4 regions of the Desulfocicer niacini genome follow, and region 2 is predicted to be linked to each of the others. Evidence: riboswitches for the same ligand, from Rfam matches in the RefSeq annotation. Region 2 holds a riboswitch; each other region holds the start of a gene.
What was found. Region 2 has a riboswitch for cobalamin ahead of ACYQ2M_RS16745 (TonB-dependent receptor plug domain-containing protein). Riboswitches for the same ligand answer to the same signal wherever they lie in the genome.
Positions count from the first base shown of each region.

Region 1: it holds a riboswitch for cobalamin, as region 2 does, so the genes downstream of both, ACYQ2M_RS02455 (FecCD family ABC transporter permease) here and ACYQ2M_RS16745 (TonB-dependent receptor plug domain-containing protein) in region 2, are expected to answer to the same signal.
Region 3: it holds a riboswitch for cobalamin, as region 2 does, so the genes downstream of both, ACYQ2M_RS15695 (ABC transporter substrate-binding protein) here and ACYQ2M_RS16745 (TonB-dependent receptor plug domain-containing protein) in region 2, are expected to answer to the same signal.
Region 4: it holds a riboswitch for cobalamin, as region 2 does, so the genes downstream of both, ACYQ2M_RS23595 (hypothetical protein) here and ACYQ2M_RS16745 (TonB-dependent receptor plug domain-containing protein) in region 2, are expected to answer to the same signal.

Region 1 covers NZ_BAAHYK010000003.1:125,703-128,807, reverse strand. Annotated here, with positions in the region: gene ACYQ2M_RS02460 (ABC transporter ATP-binding protein) at 1-248, opposite strand, end outside; gene ACYQ2M_RS02455 (FecCD family ABC transporter permease) at 249-1,295, opposite strand; cobalamin riboswitch at 1,413-1,636, opposite strand; gene ACYQ2M_RS02450 (hypothetical protein) at 1,705-2,577, opposite strand; gene ACYQ2M_RS02445 (radical SAM protein) at 2,574-3,105, opposite strand, start outside.
Region 2 covers NZ_BAAHYK010000032.1:10,128-13,232, reverse strand. Annotated here, with positions in the region: gene ACYQ2M_RS16745 (TonB-dependent receptor plug domain-containing protein) at 1-1,399, opposite strand, end outside; cobalamin riboswitch at 1,532-1,714, opposite strand; gene ACYQ2M_RS16740 (alpha/beta fold hydrolase) at 1,896-2,666, opposite strand; gene ACYQ2M_RS16735 (helix-turn-helix domain-containing protein) at 2,785-3,018, opposite strand.
Region 3 covers NZ_BAAHYK010000028.1:56,548-59,652, forward strand. Annotated here, with positions in the region: gene ACYQ2M_RS15690 (DUF2284 domain-containing protein) at 234-857, opposite strand; cobalamin riboswitch at 1,168-1,352, shown strand; gene ACYQ2M_RS15695 (ABC transporter substrate-binding protein) at 1,752-2,693, shown strand; gene ACYQ2M_RS15700 (FecCD family ABC transporter permease) at 2,716-3,105, shown strand, end outside.
Region 4 covers NZ_BAAHYK010000077.1:5,565-8,669, reverse strand. Annotated here, with positions in the region: gene ACYQ2M_RS23600 (TonB-dependent receptor) at 1-538, shown strand, start outside; cobalamin riboswitch at 842-1,030, shown strand; gene ACYQ2M_RS23595 (hypothetical protein) at 1,226-1,564, shown strand; gene ACYQ2M_RS23590 (hypothetical protein) at 1,580-1,831, shown strand; gene ACYQ2M_RS23585 (DUF4198 domain-containing protein) at 1,869-2,651, shown strand; gene ACYQ2M_RS23580 (hypothetical protein) at 2,924-3,105, shown strand, end outside.

The DNA.
Region 1 (3,105 bases), on a different contig from region 2:
TTTCTGGACCAGGTGTCCAGAGACCTTCCCCTTAAAAAAACACAACCGCTGTCCGGGGTCAGATGACCGATGAGAAGATCCAGCAAGGTGGTTTTTCCGCATCCGTTGGGCCCCAGGATGGAATAAAATTTTCCGGGCTTAAAGCAAAGATTAATATCCCTTAATACCGGCTCCTGTTCATAGGCAAACGAGAGGTTTTCAAGAAAAATATCGACACTTATCCCGGAAGTATTGGAGTTGATTTTCATTTAGCGAATGGCCCCCCGCTTGAAAATCCAGCAAAACACGGGACCGCCGATGAGGGCTGTTAAAATGCCGATGGGAATTTCGTGGGGCAGGATGGCCCGGGTGATGGTATCTGCGCCCAGCAGCAGCAAGGCCCCGGCAAAGATTGAAACGGGAACCAGATGTCGGTTGTCCGGCCCGGTGAAAAGCCTTACCATATGGGGAACCAGAAGTCCCACAAAGCCGATAATCCCCGACACGGAAACCGAAACCGCTGCCAGCATGGACCCTGTCACCAGCAGCACCAGGGTCACCCTGCGGGTATCCACCCCAAGACTTGCAGCGGATCGTTCCCCCAGGGAAATGAGATTGAGATCCCGGGCAAATACCATGGCAACCACAAGCCCCGCGCCAAGACACAGAAGGGTCACCCCCACATCCAGCCAGGTTTTGGAGGCAAAACTGCCCATGAGCCAGAAAATAATAATGGAAACCTGCTCATCAGCAGTGTATTTTAAAAAACTGATACCTGCAGACAAAATAGCAGCCACAATAATTCCGGAAAGTATGAGACTATTGGAGGAAAGGACGGCTGCGGAATTCTTACCGGTATAGGAAAGGAAAATCACAAAAAACAATGTGAGGCAGGCCCCGGCAAAGGCAAACAGGGGAACTGAGACAAAGGCAGCACCCAGATTCAACAAAATGGCAAAACAGGCACCAAAGGCAGCACCGGCAGAAACCCCGAGTGTATAGGGATCTGCCAGGGGATTTAACAAAATCCCCTGGAAAATGACCCCGGACAGCGCAAGGGCAGCCCCCACAGCAGCACATGTCAGTATCCTTGGCAGGCGCACATCCATAACAATCACCCGGGATGCCTGGGAAATGGAAATTCCAGTATTTTCCTTGCCAGAGACATGGGAAAAAATTATTTCCAGCACATCTAAAAAATCAATCTTCATATATCCAAGGGAGGCTGACAACACCACAAGGACAAACAAAAGCACAGACAAGGCACAGACAATTGTCCCTGTTTTCCTTGGAAGGCACGGCTGAATCCAGTTCACAACTACTCCCTTTAAACAACAGGCAAAAAAAAACCCATACCGATATTTAAATCGATATGGGGACGCCGTATTGTATCCTCAATGGTATAGTGGGCCTGTCCAACCGCGTGCACATTTTCGGTCCACTTGTCCCAGGCAGGTTTTCTGACTCCCGGCGTGACGTCAATGCTTTCTTTTCTTTGCATCAACCAGCCGTGGCCGGTTTTAAAAAGAAGATTTAAGACACAAAATGCCGGTTACAGCGGCGGGTCCGCTCCTGATTTTCACAGGATTCCCTGCTCATTGGGGAGTTGACAGCCATACTACCACTCCACCATGATACCTGAGACTATAATTATCCAGACAAAATAAACTGTTTCCCTCCAAAAGTCAATTTGTTTTGTACCTGTAACACGGGGACATGGGAGCATCAAAATCCAACTTTCTGATAAAATTGTTCTTCAAACAACCTGACACGTTTTATTCTCTGTGAACATAGAAATTTCCCATATAAAACATCCTCCAGAAGATTTTGCTTTTTCAAAATCTTTTGTTCCAGGAGAAAAAGAACTTCAATGGATTTATCACAGGAAGGGTAATTTTTATCATCAAGGAAAATTTTATCATTGCAATTAACAGGGATGATATTATTGATATCCACAAGTTTCAGCTCTCCTTGGCTTGTGAGAAGTAGATTGCCGTTGCCTGCAAGATCGGGAATAAATCCTTTATCCATGACCATATGCCGTGTCTTTTCAACAAAAGAGGTAATGGATTCAAACGCCTTGTTCACACTGCTTTTTTCCGGAGGCTCTCCGGGAAAATGTGTCTGGAAAAAAATTTCAAGGGGAGTTTCCTCATGGAGATACCATGGGTCCAGCACCGCTCCCTGGACATACTCCTGAAGCCCGCAAAGCAAAATCTCAGGCCCTCCGGGGCCATTATATTGAACAATAAATTCCTGGGAAACGGCAAGAAGCTCCGGTCCCAGCATTTTCAGGATCAGGGCATACTTACCCACTTCATCAAGCACCTGATCCAGTGAGGAAAAACGATTTCTCAATATTCGAAACATCCCACGGGGAACCGCCCGGGGGAACCATCGCATACCCGCTCTTATCTCCCCTTGTGTTTCCTTTAAAACATCCCCGGCATCAAGGACCTCAAAAATATGAGACCTTAACCCCTGCCGGAAATGCCTTCTGAAATGACAGGAAGTAACATTTCGAATAAAGTTCAAGGCCCGTACCTCCTCCCCGGCAAGAGCTCCGGCATCCCGTATGTCCATATCTGCGGGTATCAATTTAACTCAATCTCTTCTTTCAACATACAGCATGCAATGCGTTTGCAGGGAATACCATCTTCATTGTACGCAATATTTCCCGGTTGAATCATCTTATTCATGACACATCCTTCGGGGATGGTAAGACCAAACAGATCTGTTTCATTTATCTTACCCGTGGAAACAATGGCGTTGTCATCAATGGTGAAGCTGTGCAGGGCAAAATCCTCACAAAGGGGACAGCGATAGATACGTCCATTGGGAAAAATAAAATAGTTGTCCGCCACAAGTCCTGCGCACTGAAAGGCTTCTGTCTCATTTAAAAATACCCGGGGATAGGTCACAATAATTCCCTGCCTGGCCATGGCTTCGGCCGCATCCGGCACCACATCAAGCCATTGTTCCATGGACACCTGGAGGCCATCGTTGGTGTCCGCCGATTCCCCACGAATACCGATGACCTGGATAAAAAACCGTTCAAGCCCCCAGTCCTTAATCAAATCAGGCATCCGGTGAAGTTCGTGGATATTTTCCCCGCTCACCGTGTAA
Region 2 (3,105 bases):
AGAACAAGCCCAGTTTTGGAGAGAATGCATTTTCAGACTCGGAATTGATATCATATCGGCAGCCCAGGGTGGCGATGAAATTGTCAGTCACATTGATTTCATCCTGCAGATAACCGGCCACATTGCTCATATTCTCGTCCATGGTCCGGTCAATGATTGTGCCGTCTTCTTCGGTATTTTCCCAGAAACCCTGCATGAAACTATAATCCACGCCTGTGGTGAATATGTGTCTTTGGCCCAAGGCTTTGGTTCCTTTGAGCTGGATGCCTGTGTCCCGGCCCCAGTGCTCAATATCGCCGACCAGATACAGATACGGCGAAACATCGCTGCTGCCTCCCATGCCCATACTTGAACCCATGCCGCCCATGCCGCCCATACCGGTGCTGCCGGAAGAAACATAATCGGGATTATTCACAATATGCTCCCGCAGTGAATCGGTTTCGTCGTGGTTGCTGTAAATTCGCATTTCCAGATTCAGGTCGTTCAGAATTCGGGTTGTGCCTGACAGGTTCAGGAAATAAAAATCATGGCGGCTGTCCCCCAGATCCCGGGTAACCGGCTGGTAATCGCTCATCCCATTGGCAGACTCATTGCGGGCAAAGTTGCCGGAAAAACACAGGGAGGAGACATCGTTCATTTTATAGTCGAAACGGCCAAATAATTTTTTGGTATCAAATTCCCCGTCGGTGATTTTTTCGTATTTTTTGGTAAATTTACCTGATCTGTATGAGTATGACAGGTTGTCGTCCCGCCGGTACTGGTTGTCAAAGTACTGCCAGGCCGCATCCAGGTTAAAGGAAAGCTTGCCTTTTTTGCCCAGAACCGAAGTTCCGCCCTCTGCGAATCCGTATTGACCGCCGTATCCCCTGACATTGGTTTCAATGCCATCCTTTTTTCTTTGGCGGGAGATGATGTTTATGACACCGCCCATGGCGTTACTGCCGTATAGGGAAGAGAAAGATCCCTTGACTACTTCAACCTGCTCCACGGAAAACAGATCGGTGCGAAGGGGGTAGGCAAATCCGGTAAGAGCTGAATTCAAGGGCACCCCGTCCATCATAAGCAGGGAGCGCTTTCCGCCTCCGATACCGCGAATATTGGTGGTGAACCACCAGCTTTGAGAGCTTGATCCTCGGTTGTCCAGCCCCGGGAGACCCCGGAGGGCATTTTCCAGGGTGGTGGCTGTGGTTTTTTCAAGATCCTGCCGGGTGACCACCTCCACATCGGCATACAATTCATCCGCCGCCCTGGCCGAACGGGTGGCGGTAACAACAGTTTCTCCGAGATCTGTGCAGGTTTCAGTGTTCTCTTTTGCAGCATTTGCCGGCTGGGCCATACTCAGAAACAACCAGAGTAAACTCAGCATCAATAATCGGTTTTGAAAATTTTGTTTCATCATCTTTTTCATTCCAGTTCCGCTGATCACGTGGGTCCGGAATAAAAAAATCCCGAACCTATTAAAAAAATAGATCCGGGATGTCCCGATTTTATCCGCTGATCCGATTGGACGCGCCCTGCCACGGGTATACGTCCACTCATAAAGGTCATGGCAGGTCTTCTGACTTCCGGCTCATCCTTTTTACCTCGCCTTCCCATTCATTACAAACAGTGGCATCTTGAGGCAATTGTCCCCGGTTACAGCGGCGGGCCCGTCTCCGAATTTCACGGAGTTCCCTTTTAGGCTTTATTCAGCACCATTACCCGTAAATTAAATTACGATTACTCCTATAGTCAAAAAGCCACTTAAGTGTCAAGAGCGATTTCTCAAAAAGAATGCTGGATTCTTATTTGTGTGTATGTTTTTTGCAATTCTTGTAAATGGTAACCTGTTTTTGCCTTTGTTGGACGACGCTGATGAAAAGCGGATCTTCAGGCCATTTCTTTTCGTTTGTTGGTTATAATGTTATCTTGGCTATAAAGTTAGACATAACCTTCAAAACACTCGCTTGTGCCTCTATGTGTGGGGCATGCCCACAATTTTCGATCATCTCCGACTGGGCAAAACCGGAAGTTTTAGAGACAATGGATTTGACTTGATCTGCGGAGCCATATTGATCATTCATTCCTTGGAGTGCCAACAGTGGCGCCTCAATGCTTGGCAAAAGGTATTCAATGTTCCAGTATTTGAACCAGCCGGAAAGCCATGTGGCGGACCATGCTTTGAAAATTGTTTCTGTTTTGTCTCCGTGATATTTTATCAGTCCTTTCAGCTGTCCTTTCTCCCATGCCTCATCAGCCATCCTGATGCCGGCGATGGTTTTCGGCTCAACAAATACATGTGCTGCCTCCGTGATGATGCCTTTTAGGAGTGAAGGTTGCTCCGCGCCATAGATTAAACTGATGCTTCCCCCATCCGAATGCCCAATTAATATGAAAGGTGCGCCGGGAATTATTGCTTTTAAAAGTTTTGGGAGTTCTCTTAACGCATATTCATGCATGTAATGCACAGTATGAGCACGGTTCAAAGGAGAAGATTTTCCGTAGCCCAAACGATCATAGATCAGTCCGGAACAACCAGTGGCTTTACATAATAGTTCTGGAAAATCTTTCCACATAATCTCGCATCCCAGGCCTTCGTGCAGGAATACAAGATAGGGTTTGTCCCGGCCCCTGTGGATTAGTCTATAGCTGAGCGTGTGACTCTCATTCATTTTTAGCTTTGGCATGGATATCTCCTTGTGAGGTATTATGGTTCTGCCAAACGAATACTTCCGTGCAAAAATCTGAATATAAGGGAATTAAACCTTGTTAAGCAAGGGCTGTTTGATGTAAACGATTGATATCTCATAAAGGCGGAGCACCGAATAATCGGCTGTATTCACGCCTGAACTGCGAGGGGCTTTTGTAACCAACTTCGAATGTTTCGGTCAGTGCATCCAGGTTTTTTGTGAGCATCAACCTTCTGGCCTCGTTCAAACGCAATCGTTTTTGAAATTGCAGGAGGGCATTGAGGTCAACCCTTTTTACAGGATAAACTGACAGCGGCAAGCCGGGATTAAAATATTTGACATAATTCATTAGGTTGTGTGTGCAACCAAATATAATGTTTGATTATGATCACAATAAATCTTTGGCACATTTAAGCGGATTGGTCAATGGGCTGTT
Region 3 (3,105 bases), on a different contig from region 2:
TAAATTACTTCAATATCAATATGTGAAAACGCCTCTATTCCTTTGAGCAGTTGGTGCCATGGCTCAAATATCAGGATATCATTCAGGGTTGTCTCAATTTACTTTTGCTGTTTTTTAAGTTCTTCCATTGAAGCTTTAAGCGTGAGATTGTCTTTTGTAGCCCCTAAGCTTTGCGTTTTAAGGGGACTTTTAACAAAACCTACGGGTTTAAGATTCATTTCAGGTCAGCCGGTTCAACCGATCAGAAGGATCAGACCCGCCACCCAGCTGTTGTCATTTTTATACGGCAATTTTGATTTTTCCGCTTTTTGGCCCGACCATCCGGAAGACAGCATTAATTGGGTGACATCGATGCCAAAGCCCGACATGGATGGTCGAGCCGATTCCATGTGACGGCAGGGTTTGTTTTCTGTCACTACACAGCAGCTTTCCTGGTCCTCACAAAATAAATCTTTACATGATCCCCCTGCAAATGCTTTTGATTTTTTAAAACCTGTCGCTCTGGCTTTCTGCTCCACAGCTGCGACTATTTGGTGAAGCAATCGCATTACTCCTTTTCGTTCATCGGAAAACATGATCGACGTGGGTAATTCTATTTTTACGACAATGGAATATTGACTTTGGCTCTGCCATTCTCTGAATTCTGCAGGGCCTTCCACATGGGGAGGGCAGCTTGAGGAGCGACCATAATTCGGGCAGGTATACTCTCCGTTACACAGCTTCGCCAGATTTTCTTTTACCAGAATTTCTTTGGAGGATATGGCGGTGCAGGCACTTGCCCCAAGTTTGATGGCTTCTTGTTGCAAGTGCTCCCATGGCTGTTTTGATATCGGGTTTAGTTTTGTTTTTGTATCCAAAATACGTTTGATTCCTTTGCGGCTTAAATGAGTTAGACTTTCTGCTGGGCCATGATGTTACGCATTCAAAATCCTGGGCTTGGTCATGACCTGACCCCATCCCTATGTGGCCCATGTTGTGACCAAGCCCAAAATGCTCAATGTTGTGAGTTAATGTCAAGCAAATATTAACGTCAAATTTTCAACAGTTATGGATTCTGAAAAGGGCAAGTTTTTTTACGACCTGTTCCTTACCAGAATTTTTTTGGAGGATATGACGGAGCAGGCATTTGTCCAGTTTTTATGATTGACATTTAAGATTTTACAAACTATTAACTATCACTGATCAGGTGCAGGAAGCTGCATAATAGGGAATCCGGTTTAAATCCGGAACGGGCCCGCCGCTGTGATTGGGGACGAACACTGCATAATGTCACTGTCCATATGATGGACGGGAAGGCGCAGTCAGTAGATTGATCCAAGAGTCAGAAGACCTACCTGGACAACCATAGGGATGCTGCGTACGGCAATGCCGGCACCTGTTTGATTCTGAGGATAGAAAAAGGGACAGCCTTGGATCGTTTTTTATAAACGATTCAGGGCTTTTTTTGTTTTGGGCCTCTTTAAATAAGCATCAATGGAGTGACTGGCAAATATTAACAAAGGTATGTTACTGATTTCAATGCGTTTTGGCACAACTGCTGAAGATACAAATATGGAGGTAAAATGAAAAAGGCTCTTTTTGTTTTTTTATGTTGTTTTTTACTTACACTATTTTGTGGGTGCTCGCAGGATATAACCTCTGAAAGTAAACTCAAAAAAAATGAAGATGCCGGTTTTATGAGTATCGGTAGTTTCTCCATAACCCGGTTTGATAATGGCATTAGTAGAGTGAGGGATGGTGCCGGAAGACAGATGACGCTTGTACCACGGGGTATGCCGGTGCCCGATGGCGTTGATTCAGCTGAACTTGTTAGAACACCTGTCAAAAGGGTTGTTGCCTATGGGGCCTTTGATATTGCCATTTTAAAGGCTTTGGGCGTGCTTGAGGATAGTCTGGTGGGGGTTTTGATCAAAAAAGAAGACTGGACGATTCCCGAAGTGGTGCAGGGTATGGAGGACAACAAGATTACCTATCTGGGGGATTATAATGCCCTTGATTTCGAACGACTACGAAAGCTTAACCCGGAACTGGTGCTGACATGGGACATGTCCATTATCCCGATGATGGCGGAGATGAAGGTGCCGGTTGCCGTTACCACCACACCAACGGCCATGTGTTTATCTGCCAGGATGAAGTTTGTTCGATTCCTGGCTCCGTTCTTCAATAAGGAAAAGGAGGCGGATGCTTATTTTAATAAGGTTTCAGGGGCATTGGATCAGATCCGTATGGATACGGCCAATGCCGGGGTTAAACCCAAGGTAATGTGGGGGGATATTTACGAGAAAAGAGTGCTTGTGGAACCGGGAAACGCATGGGTGGGACAGCTTGTGGAGTTGGCATTAAGCGATTACCAGTTTGAGGATGTATTTGGTAAATCCTGTATTGAAATTTCCCTTGAGCGTTTTTTGTATTCAGGTCAGGATGCGGATATCTTTTTTACCTATCGCACACCGGACAGCGGTGCCACATCAAAGGCGTCTCTTGCCAGGGCCAATCCGCTGCTGGCCAATATTAAGCCGCTAAAAACCGGGCGGGTCTACTCTCCGTTACCCCACTATAAACACTCCGGTGATAAACTGGATGAGATATTAATCGATATTGCGGCTATCCTTCATCCGGAAAGCTATCCTGGATACAAGATTCAATATTTCAGGCTGTTACCTGAGAATGATCCGATTGCCTATTCCAAATAGACACACAAAAAAGGAATGCTATATGACTACTCCGATTACTTCATCCGCGCTTGCTCCATCCACTGATTATACAATCCATCGTCAACTTATGTGGCGGCGGCGGACGATCAGTTATATTTTTTTCGGACTGGTTTTGCTCTTGATTCTGGCAGCTAATATCATGAAGGGCTCCGTGGATATCCGATTTTCAGAACTATGGACCATTCTTGCCAGCCACGATATTGAAAGCGTCAACGGGTTCATTATATGGAAAATCAGATTACCCCGGGCCATTTCCGCAGCCCTTGGGGGTGGATATCTCGCCATTGCAGGGCTTTTGCTCCAGGTTTATTTCCGAAATCCAATTGTGGGGCCGTTTATCTTGGGGATTTCATCCGGGGCAACACTCACGGTTTCCTTTGTTATGTTGACA
Region 4 (3,105 bases), on a different contig from region 2:
ATTGGCACTGTATTTCGTTAAAACAGAAGATAAGATCGTTTATACCACACATTATTCTCCGGGAACCACCACTAAATTATATAAAAAATATGAAAATTTTGGTGAAGAAAAACGCCGTGGTGTAGAGTTTGAGATAAATCATCAGTTCACTGACGCCTTTGGGGGATATATCAATTATGCATGGCAAGACGGCAAGATATTGCAGGATCAAATAGAAAATACGAATTTAAAAAATTCTGAAAGCAGAGATTACAATATTCCAAAACATTTATTTCATGCCGGGCTTTCTTTTAAAAAAGACCGCTGGAACATTCTCCTGGACAGTCAGTATGTCAGCGAACGGCAGGAGCCCGATTCTGTCACTGGCGAATACGGCGCAGAAGATGATTTTTTTGTTGTTAATGCAGCGTTAAATTTTGATATAATGAAAAATACCACCTTGCAGCTTACAGCTGACAACCTGTTGGACTCAGAATTTTATTGCAGTGAAGCGACTTCCGGTAGAACAATTACGGTAGGCCTGCGGTATATGTACTAATCCATTTTGGGGTTCGTATCGGCTTGATAGCCAGTTCTATTTTTGTTGACGCCTTTAACTGGCGAATGGAACGGGGCCCATGCCGCCTATGCATATTCTCGCAACGGAGTCCAAGGCCCGGATGGGCCTTAACTGGGCGCCCTTAACCGTGTTATTCAATGCCACCCGCCCGCCGGGCCGATATTTCAACGGACCTGGTCTTAGCTGAACATAACCTTTTTAAAATATTTACCATGAAAATGTTTTTGAAATAGGCACACAACCCCTTTGTTCTTTCCTATTGACTTTTAAGTTTTTACAAACTATTAAATGCATTGATCAGGTGCAGGAAACTGCATAACAGGGAATCCGGTTTAAATCCGGAACGGGCCCACCGCTGTGATTGGGGACGAACACTGCATAATGTCACTGTCCATGTTAGTTATGGACGGGAAGGCGCAGTCAGTAGAGTGATCCAAGAGTCAGAAGACCTACCTGGACAACCATAGGGATGCTGCGTACGGCAATACCGGCACCTGTTTGATCTTGAGGATAGAAAAAGGGACAGCCTTGGATCGTTTTTTTTTAAACGATTCAGGGCTTTTTTTGTTTTGGAAGGCTGATAAAGTATTCGCCAAGGGTCTGCCATGTTCGGCCTGGCCGGATAGCTGGCAGCTGTTGCCCAATATTATAAGTTAGGACTCTTCTATGAACATAGATGATTTAGTTAATTCTATTCCTGATGAAGACTTTGAACTCAGAAATAATTTGGGAAAATGGGTTGAAGATTGGAAACGATCTGAAGGTTCGATCAATCAACTCGATCTAATGGTTAGTAAATGGCACGGCAATGTTTGGTTTAAGTCAGAGGAAGAACAAAACAAGTTTTATGCAAACTGGCAAACCTTTAAGTCTGATGCAATTCATGCCCTCGGTGGCTTAACTGTAAATGAACGTTTATATTGGTTTGGTCTCTTTGATCAATGGGATCAAAGTGATGACAAAGGTAAAAATCAAATAAGGCGCAAATTAAAGCCCAAGGCCTAACAATGCAAATGCACAATGGCGGCAAAAGCCGTGCCGCTTCGTTCTGCAACTTTTGCCGCCATTGTGGGCCAGGATATTCATGCCGTCCGGAAGACCAACCGGGCACCCAGTCTGACGGGCCAATACATCGGACAGATATATCAGACCAAGTACTTTGGTAGTCCCCAGATCGCTTTCAGCGTGGAGAATCTGTTTGATGAAGAGCACTATGATTACTCCATCGGAAGGGAGCGCAGTTATTTTCTTCAACTAAATCTCAATTGGTAGACGTATGTTGTTTTAATTCTTTTTAAAGGAGGTTTTTATGCACAGGTTTAAACGTATGACGATTGCCGGAATATTTATCTTTCTTAGTTTGTTTGCCTTTGATGTTCAGGCACATTACATGTGGCTCAATGCAAATGATTATACGCCGGTTGAGAACCATGGGGTTAATTTTTCCATCGGGTGGGGCCATGCCTTTTATAGCCCTGTAATGGACATCCTTTATGGCAAAGAGATGCTCGGCAAGATATACATGATAGGGCCAGACGGCAAGGAAATAAAGGTGAATGCATTGAACGAATTTCAATATGCATCGGCGGACAAACTCTCCCAGGACACCTATATCGCCATGGTACATCGAAAGGAGGGATTTTCCACTAAAACAACCCATGGATATGTTCATAAACCCAGGAAGGGACTTAAAGATGTGATTTATTCACGATATCTGGGGATGTATGGAAAGGCCATTATTAACGTGGGAGCTCCCACGGAAAGCAAATCCTTTATGCAGCCAGTGGGAATTCCCCTTGAGATCGTTCCCATGGTCAACCCGTCCCATTTGAAAACAGGTGATTATTTCAGATTCAAACTACTGTACCAGGGAAAGCCTCTTACTGAAAATATCAACGCCTCCTATGCAGGGTTTTCCTATGACAATGCCTGGGCTTATACCACAAGGACAAAACAGGACGGAATCGGGGAAATAAAGATCTTGAGTTCAGGTATCTGGGTGATTAAGGCAAACCACAAGGCACCCTATCCGGAACCGGATAAGGCGGACGAATATTCCTATACCACATCCCTGACCTTTGAGGTGCGATGATATCTTGCAGTAACAGCTCGTGATTGTGAGCCTCGAACCAGAGGCTCGCAATCGCTGTTAATGCGACATTCCGTCCCCTGTCAAGGGCATCGATAACATCATAATGGATTAATGCCATGAAACATTTTGTGCCTATTTTTTACTGTCTGATCCTGCTGAGCCTGGCATTTCCCAGCGCGTATGCCATGGAAGGCTTCCCCGTCTGTTTTTGGGAACTTGTCGATCAGAATAGATACATATATCCATCAGATTTGGAACAGATGAATTGGAAAATGATAAGAAAATTAAGAAGTCAAAACAGACGGGCAAACTCAGAGAAAAAGTATCTGACGCTCTCTTTTCTGGATGAGATCGTTTCGATTGATCCCTCTTCTTTTTCTGATAGTATGATACCGGGTTCATCCTTTGCGGTGGTGCGTGATCCCGACGGCAAGATTCAAACACTGCCATGGGA